DNA from 2 places in the Blastochloris viridis genome. Region 1 is predicted to be linked to the other one. Evidence: riboswitches for the same ligand, from Rfam matches in the RefSeq annotation. Region 1 holds a riboswitch; the other holds the start of a gene.

Region 1 (4,156 bases):
GTGATGACGCCGGTCTTCACGTCATTGCGGTCGGGCAGGCCGAGGTGTTCCTTCGGCGTCACGTAGCACAGCATCGCGGTGCCGAACCAACCGATCATCGCGGCGCCGATCGCCGAGGTGATGTGGTCGTAGCCCGGCGCGATGTCGGTGACCAACGGCCCAAGCGTATAGAACGGCGCCTCGCCGCACAGCGCGAGCTGCTTGTCGATGTTCACCTTGATCTTGTGCATCGGCACGTGGCCGGGACCCTCGATCATCACCTGCACGCCGTGGTCCCAGGCGATTTTCGTCAATTCGCCCAGCGTCTCCAGCTCGGCGAACTGGGCGCGGTCGTTGGCGTCCGCGATCGAGCCCGGCCTGAGGCCGTCGCCGAGCGAGAACGCCACGTCATAGGCGGCGAGGATCTCGCAGATGTCGCGGAAGCGGGTGTAGAGAAAGCTCTCGGTGTGGTGGGCGAGGCACCACTTGGCCATGATCGAGCCGCCGCGCGAGACGATGCCGGTGACGCGGTTCGCGGTGAGCGGGATGTAGGCGAGGCGCACGCCGGCGTGGACGGTGAAGTAATCCACGCCTTGCTCGCACTGCTCGATCAGGGTGTCGCGATAGACCTCCCAGGTCAGATCCTCGGCGATGCCGCCGACCTTCTCCAGCGCCTGATAGAGCGGAACGGTGCCGATCGGCACCGGCGCATTGCGCACGATCCATTCGCGGATGTTGTGGATGTCGCGGCCGGTGGAGAGATCCATCACCGTATCGGCGCCCCAGCGGATCGCCCACACCAGCTTGTCGACCTCGTCGGCGACCGACGACAATACGGCCGAGTTGCCGATATTGGCGTTGATCTTGGTGAGGAAGTTGCGGCCGATGATCGCCGGCTCAAGCTCGGCGTGGTTGATGTTGGCGGGGATGATGGCGCGGCCGCGCGCAACTTCATCACGCACGAATTCCGGCGTGACGAGATCGGGGATCGACGCGCCGAAATCCTCGCCGTCGCGCGCCTGCTCGGCGGCTTTGGTGCGGCCGAGATTCTCGCGGATGGCAACAAATTCCATCTCCGGCGTGACGATGCCGGCGCGGGCGTAGGCGAGCTGGGTCGGCACCGCGCCGGGCTTTCCGCGCAGCGGGCGATGCTTCACCGGAAACGCCGGCACCGCGCCGGCCTTGCCGAGCGGCGGAATGGCGGTGGCCGCGACCACCTCGACGTCGCCGCGGGCGCGCACCCAAGGCTCGCGGTGACGCGGCAGGCCGGCCGCGATGTCGATCAAGGCCTCGGCGTCGGTGAAGGGACCTGATGGATCGTAGACCCGCACGCTGGGCTCGCCTTCGACCTCAATGGCGCGGCCTGGCACCCGCAACTCGGGGAAGCGCCGGCCGGCGTCATAGACCTTGCGCGAGCCTTTGAGCGGACCGGTGGTGACGGCGAAGGCGGGCTTGGTGTGGATGGTCATCTGGACGGCCTGTCGTTGTCGCGTTTCTCCCGCAGCACCGGCGCCGCTTGCCGCGGACGGCGCGCCGAAGCTGCCGCTGTGCGGCAGATCAACGCGCCGGTACCGGAGTTGAGTGAGAAGCGCTGAGCCCGCTGGCCCGCGACGTCCGCATCCCTCCGCCGGTACGAACCGGTTCAGGTTCAAAGGGTGGTCGGGCGCTCCCGATCTCAGCCCCGCACGGGGCCCCCCTTCGGACGGGCGGACTGTGCGGAAAGCCAGCGCCGGCGTCAAGCCGGGAGGGCTGCGGCATAGCGGTGCCGGCCGCCGCGTCCCCCACCAGGGCTCTGGCGGTAAATCGCGCGCCATGCCACGCTGGGCTTCTCTGCAATTGAGGGCTTCCCATGCGGATGATTTTCGCAGTCGTTGCTTCGCTGGCGTTCACGGCCGCGGCCGAGGCCGCCACCTTCCGCCTCGGCACGCCGCCGGTTGCCGCCATCACCCTGCCGGACGACTGGGACACCGACGAAATCGACAGGGGCGTGGAGTCGACCTCCAAAGACGAGGAAATCTATATCGCGGCCGAAGTCGCCAGCATCTCGAAGCTGGAGGACGCCGTCACCCAGGCGGTCGCCTATCTGATCAGCGAAGGCGTCCGCATCGACCAGAAGACCGAGAAGCGGTCGGAAGGCAAGATCGGCGGCCTGGACGCTTTTTTCATCGAGTACAAAGGTGTCGACGAGGACGATGCGGCGACCGAGGTCAGTGTCGGCGTCATCGTTGCCAGCCCGACCACCGCGATCATCGTGACCTATTGGGGCTCCGAGGAGGGCGAGAAGGCCAACGCCGCGGCGCTGACGGCCATCGTCAACAGCATCAAGAAAGTCGACTGACGCCGGCGGTCATGGAACTCTGTCGCCGTCATGGCCGGGCTTTGTCCCGGCCATCCACGTCTTTCCTAGGCATTTAATACAAATCCGGACGATCAGGCCGGTTTTTCGTATGCGGTCGTCGGAAAATAGAATTTCCGATCAAGGACTTTTCGGCGACGTTGTTTCCGGGATCACGAACCGACCAGGCGGAAACCGGATAGGACCTGGATGCTCGCGACGAGCGCGGGCATGACGGGCCAGGTCCGATACCCCTTGATAGGGCGACTTTAGCCGGCAAAGCTCCAGATCGCGCCCTGGGTGACGACGAGGTCGACCCGCCTGTCCTTGAGGGCGCGGACGCATTCGACCGGCGCGTTGATGATCGGCTCCTCGTGGACGTTGAACGAGGTGTTGATCAAGACCGGCAGGCCGGTGAGCTTCTCGTATTCGTCCAGGATGTCCCAATAAACCCGGTTCTGGCCGCGGCTGATCAACTGTGGCCGGGCGGTGCCGTCGACGTGGGTGACGGCCGGAACCTTGTCGCGCCAAGCGGGCTTCACATCACAGGTGGTGGTCATGAAATTGGCCGGGTAGACGAGGCTCTTCGGCAGTTCAAAAACCTCGGCGTAGCGCTCGATGCGCACCACCGGTGCGAACGGCATGAACTCGGTGCGGTCGAGCCGTTTGTTGAGGGTGTCGTTGATGGAGCGGTCGATGGCGCGCGCCATGATCGAGCGCGCACCGAGCGCCCGCGGGCCATATTCCATCGGACCCAGGAAGGTGCCGACGATGGCGCCCTCGGCGATGCGCCGCGCCGCCTCGGCGGCGGGGTCGCCGACATATTCGGCGTAGGCGCCAGCGGCGCGGAAGGCGTCTTCGGCATCGGCGTCGAAGTCGCGGCCGTAATAGAGCGCGCCGAAACGGTAGCGCCGACCCAGCCAGGCCGGCAGCCCGTCGCGCTGAAGCAGGAACTCCAGCACGCCGCCGGCGGCGATGCCGGCGTCCGACATTGCCGGATAGACGAACAGCTCATCGAACGGAAAGCGCTCGGCCAGGCGCTGGTTGAGCTTGACGTTGGCGAACACCCCGCCGGCGAGGCCGAGCGCCTTGGCCGGGTGGCGTTGGAGGATGTTGCCGACCGCCTCCAGTACCACGTCCTCCAGCACGCTCTGCACCGACGCGGCGACGTCCTCGCGCGGCGCGCTCTTCACCATTTCCTGGAGGCGGCGGCGCAGATCCTTGAGGCGCATCTTGCCGTGGGTGCGGCCCAGCGCGTCGACGGTGTAGTTGGCGCGTAGCTCGGGCGCGAACACCGGTTTGCCCCAGGCAGCAAGGCCCAGCACCTTGCCCTCGTGGCGCAGCGGTTTGAAGCCGAGCGCCGCCGTCACCTCCAGATAGAGCTGCCCGATCGATGAGCGCGCGCCCTCATAGCCGAGCAGCTTGAGGCCGTCGCGATCGTCGCCCCACAGCGCGGTCAGCTTGCCGTCTTTGAACTGGCGGGCGGAGGCGTTGACGCGGTCGCCATAACCGTCGGCGGTGTAGATGAGCGCGTCCGACCAGTCGGTGTGGAACAGCGCGCCCAAAGCATGGGCGTTGTGGTGGTTGTAGAAGTGGACGCGGGTGGAGGGCGAAAAGCCGTGGTCATCGAGCCACAGCTTGACGTCGAAGATGGTGTCCGGCGCCGCGCCGAGATGGAGCGCCATCTGGCGGAACAGATCGACCCGGCCCTCGCCGTCGGCTTTCGCTCGTGACCACCACGCTTGGCGCTTGAAGTATTTCGGCGCGAATTCCGAGCGCGGCAGCGCGATGACGTCGACGTCCTCGCGCCTCAGCCCGGCAATGGCAAGGCATTCCTCGACC
Region 2 (4,156 bases), 1.3 Mb from region 1:
GGCGAGATTGCCGTGATGGAGCCGGCGGTGTTTGCAAATGTGTTCGGCTTCCCGCCGCCGGCTTCGCGTGGCGGGATGCGGCTGGCGGCGATCCGCCTCGGCGTCGCCGATCTGGCGCAGGCCCGCGCCGCGCTGGGGCGCTCAGGCGTCGCGGTCGGTCGCGACCGTCTCGCCGTGCCGCCAGCCCACGCCCACGGCGCGGCGCTGATCTTCGAGGCGGAGTGACAAGGGTGGACGAAGCGCCACGCCGTCCCGGCCGAGCCGGGAGAGCCGGGCGATTCCTGGTCTTTGCGCTGCTGGCCGTCACCGGCGTGGTGATCGCGTTCGGCATGTGGCGGGGCGAGTGCCTGGGCGGCAGCGTGGTGGCCAGCGAGCAAGCCTGCGCCGCCGCCGGCCTGCCGCCCGGCGTCTGCCGCATGGCGTTCGTGCAGGCGGATAAGGTGGCGCGCAGCTCCGGCCCCCTCTACAACGACCAAGCTCGGTGCGAGGAGCGTTATTCCGCTTGCCTGGAGGCGCGGCCGGCCACCGGCTGGGTGCCGCGTCCGGCCGGCTTTTGCGTCGTTCCGGACCGCTCGGGTGGGGTCGGACGTTTGACGGCGGTCTATCGCGTCCGGGAGGAGGGTCGATGAGCACAATCAATTCGGTGGTCGAGGTCGGCGGCGTCAGGTTCGGCAATGGGCTGCCGCTTGCGGTCATCGCTGGTCCCTGCGCCATGGAGAGCCGCGACCACGCGCTCGAGGTCGCCTTCGCGCTGAAGGACATTGCGACCCGATTGAACCTGCCGCTGGTGTTCAAGGCCTCGTTCGACAAGGCCAACCGCACCAGCGCCAGCGGTGCCCGCGGCGTCGGGCTTGAGGCGGCGCTGCCGGTGTTCGCCGAGATCAAGGCGAGGACCGGCCTGCCGGTGCTGACCGACGTCCATGATGCCGGCCAGTGCGCGCCGGTGGCCGAGGTCGTTGATATTCTTCAAATTCCGGCCTTCCTGTGCCGGCAGACCGATCTGTTGCTGGCGGCTGCGGCCACCGGCAAGGTGGTCAATGTCAAGAAGGGCCAGTTCCTGGCGCCGTGGGACATGGCCAATGTGGTGGCCAAGGTTGCCGGCGCCGGCAACCCCAACGTGATGGTCACCGAGCGCGGCACCTCGTTCGGCTACAACACTTTGGTCACCGACATGCGGGCGCTGCCGCAGCTCGCTGAGACCGGCGCGCCGGTGATTTTCGACGCCACCCATTCGGTACAGCAGCCGGGCGGACGCGGCACCGCCTCCGGCGGCCAGCGCGAGTTCGTGCCGGTGTTGGCGCGCGCCGCGGTGGCGGTCGGCGTCGCCGGCGTGTTCATCGAGACCCACCCCGACCCCGACCGCGCCTTTTCCGACGGTCCCAACATGGTGCCGCTGGCGGCGTTCGAGGGCCTCATCGCCGAACTGATGGCGTTCGATGCCCTGGCCAAGGCGCGTCGCTCCGCCTGAAGCCACACCGAGCCCATGACCGCATCCCCCGCATCCCCCGCACCCGGCGCGTACCCGACGCGGCTCATCGTCATTTTGGGCCTTGCCGGCTTTGCCTCCGCCTTCACCATGCGGGCCACCGATCCGGTGGTGCCGATCCTGGCCGACGTGTTCGGCCAGACCGTCGGGACCGTGGCGCTGCTGTCCACCGCCTACGGTATCACCTACGCCATCGGTCAGCCGATCCTGGGACCGATCGGCGATGCGCTCGGCAAGGCCCGAATGATCAGCATCGCGACCGCGGCGCTGGCGGTGGCGCTGGCGCTGTCGGTGTTCGCGCCGAACTTCGAGAGCCTGGTCGGTCTGCGCATCCTGACCGGGCTGGTCGCCGGCGGGATCATTCCGCTGTCGCTGGCGGCGATCGGTGACCGCGTCGAACTGGCGACCCGGCCGATCGCGCTCGGACGGTTCATCTCGGCGGTGATCCTCGGCCAGATGGTCGGCGGCGCCAGCGCCGGCGTGATTGCCGAACAGTTCGGTTGGCAGGCGGTGTTCGGCTCCGCCAGCGTGGTGGCGGCCATCGCCGCGGTTCTGGTCGGGCTGAAGCTCCGCCCGCGGCAGGGCGTGGTGCGGCAATGGCCGAACCGCGCCGGCATCGCCCAGAGCTACCGCGCCGTGCTGTCCAATCCGCGGGCGTTGGTGCTCTACGGCTGCGTGGCGCTGGAGGGCGCCTCGATGTTCGGCGGGTTCCCCTACATCGCCGATTTTCTGATCAGCCATGGCGGCGGCGGCCCGACCGAGGCCGGCCTCCTGATCGGCGGCTTCGGGGTTGGCGGTATCGTGTTCAGCGTGATCGTCGGCATTCTGATCCGTCGACTCGGCCCGGCCGCGTTGATCCGCATCGGAGGCATCGGCATGGCCATGATGCTGGCGGTGCTGGTCATCCCCAAGCCATGGTTCATCGACATCGTCACCCTGATGGTGTGCGGCTGCCTGTTCTATTTCATGCACAACATGTTCCAGACCCAGGCCACCGAGCTTGCGCCGACGGCGCGCGGGCTGGCGGTGTCGCTGTTCGCCGCCGCTTTCTTCGTCGGCAACGCGATGGGGCCGGTGCTGTTCGGCCTGACCCACGCCGCGTTCGGCTATCCGGTGGCGTTCCTTGCCTCCGGCATTGGGCTGCTGGTGCTGGCGGTGGTGGCGCCAAGGGTGCTGCCGAACAAATGATGCGGCAAAGCCGCCGGCCCGGCTTGCGGCCGGTGGCAGGATCGCCGATGTTTGGAACGCCTGGGGTGCCGCGCTGTCCGTGCGGCTGAGATCACACCCATCGAACCTGTCTGGGTCATGCCAGCGAAGGGAGGCGCAGATGCCAGCGAAACAACGCTCGTCGTTACAGCGCTTGTCTGCATGCCGCCGGTCGCGGTCAGGCCCGCCGGAGACCATTCATGGCTGAACCAACCATCCGCCTGAACGGCGTGGAGGCGCCGCTGCGCTCAGCCTCGCTCGCCGCCCTGATCGCCGAGCATGTCGACATTCCCGAGGGCGGCCGCGGCGTCGCGGTCGCGGTCAATGGCGCGGTGGTCCGGCGCGCCGACTGGGACCAGGTGACCTTGGTGCCGGGCGATGCCGTCGAGATCGTGCTGGCCCGGCAGGGCGGCTGAGGTGGCACACCTCGCAGCTCACTTGCGTAATACGCAGCAAATACCTGTGAAAGAAGAAAAATGACCGACACGTTGACCATTGCCGACCGCACTTTCACCTCGCGGCTGTTTCTCGGCACCGGCAAGTATCCGAGCAACGACACGCTGCTGGAGGCGCTCAAGGCCAGCGGCACCGAGATGGTGACACTGGCGATCCGCCGCATGAACCTCGCTGGCGAGGACGCACCGCTGATCGAGAAGCTGGCCGGCTATCATTTCCTGCCCAACACCGCCGGCTGCTACAGCGTCGATGAGGCGGTGCTGACCGCCGAGCTGGCGCGGGAGGCGCTCGGCACCAACTGGATCAAGCTGGAGGTGATCGGCGATAAGGAGCTGCTCTATCCGGACGTCGAGGGCACCATCGCCGCCACCCGCATCCTGGTCGACCGCGGCTTCGTGGTGCTGCCCTATTGCAACGAAGACCCGGTGAGCTGTCGCAAGCTCGCCGACGCCGGCGCGGTGGCGGTGATGCCGCTGGGCTCGCCGATCGGCTCCGGCCACGGCATCAAGAACCCGGCTTTGATCGAGGTGATCTGCGCCCGCTCGGCCGTGCCGGTGATCCTCGACGCCGGCCTCGGCACCGCGTCGGACGCCGCCCAGGCGCTGGAGCTTGGTTGCGCCGCGGTGCTGCTCAACACCGCCGTCGCCCAGGCCGCCGACCCGGTGAAGATGGCGGCGGCGATGAGGGCGGCGGTGGAAGGCGGCCGGCTTGCCCGGCTCGCCGGCCGTATTCCCCGCCGCTTCCAGGCCAACCCGTCGAGCCCGACGGCGGGTCTGGTCGGGTCGTGAGGCTGCCCGACCCGCCATTGCTGCTGATCACCGACCGCAAGCAGGCGGTGCGCCCGCTGGACGAGGTGCTGGCGGCGGCGTTTGCCGCCGGCTGCCGCTGGGCCAGCCTGCGCGAGAAGGATCTGCCGGCGGCCGAGCAGGCGGCACTGGCGCGCGCGCTGTTGCCGTTGGCGCGCAGCTTTGGCGCCATGCTGACTCTGCACGGCCAGCCCGAATTGGC

Evidence for each region. Region 1 has a riboswitch for thiamine pyrophosphate ahead of thiC (phosphomethylpyrimidine synthase ThiC). Riboswitches for the same ligand answer to the same signal wherever they lie in the genome.
Region 2: linked by a shared signal. The riboswitch ahead of thiS (sulfur carrier protein ThiS) and the one ahead of thiC (phosphomethylpyrimidine synthase ThiC) in region 1 are both predicted to bind thiamine pyrophosphate.

Annotation. Positions count from the first base shown of each region.
Region 1 is NZ_CP012946.1:3,402,388-3,406,543, reverse strand. It holds gene thiC (phosphomethylpyrimidine synthase ThiC) at 1-1,448, opposite strand, end outside; TPP riboswitch at 1,581-1,687, opposite strand; gene BVIR_RS14820 (hypothetical protein) at 1,829-2,317, shown strand; gene BVIR_RS14815 (carbamoyltransferase C-terminal domain-containing protein) at 2,584-4,156, opposite strand, start outside.
Region 2 is NZ_CP012946.1:2,125,335-2,129,490, reverse strand. It holds gene BVIR_RS09410 (VOC family protein) at 1-225, shown strand, start outside; gene BVIR_RS09405 (DUF1190 domain-containing protein) at 231-629, shown strand; gene kdsA (3-deoxy-8-phosphooctulonate synthase) at 626-1,468, shown strand; gene BVIR_RS09395 (MFS transporter) at 1,484-2,674, shown strand; TPP riboswitch at 2,726-2,823, shown strand; gene thiS (sulfur carrier protein ThiS) at 2,893-3,108, shown strand; gene thiG (thiazole synthase) at 3,169-3,936, shown strand; gene BVIR_RS09380 (thiamine phosphate synthase) at 3,933-4,156, shown strand, end outside.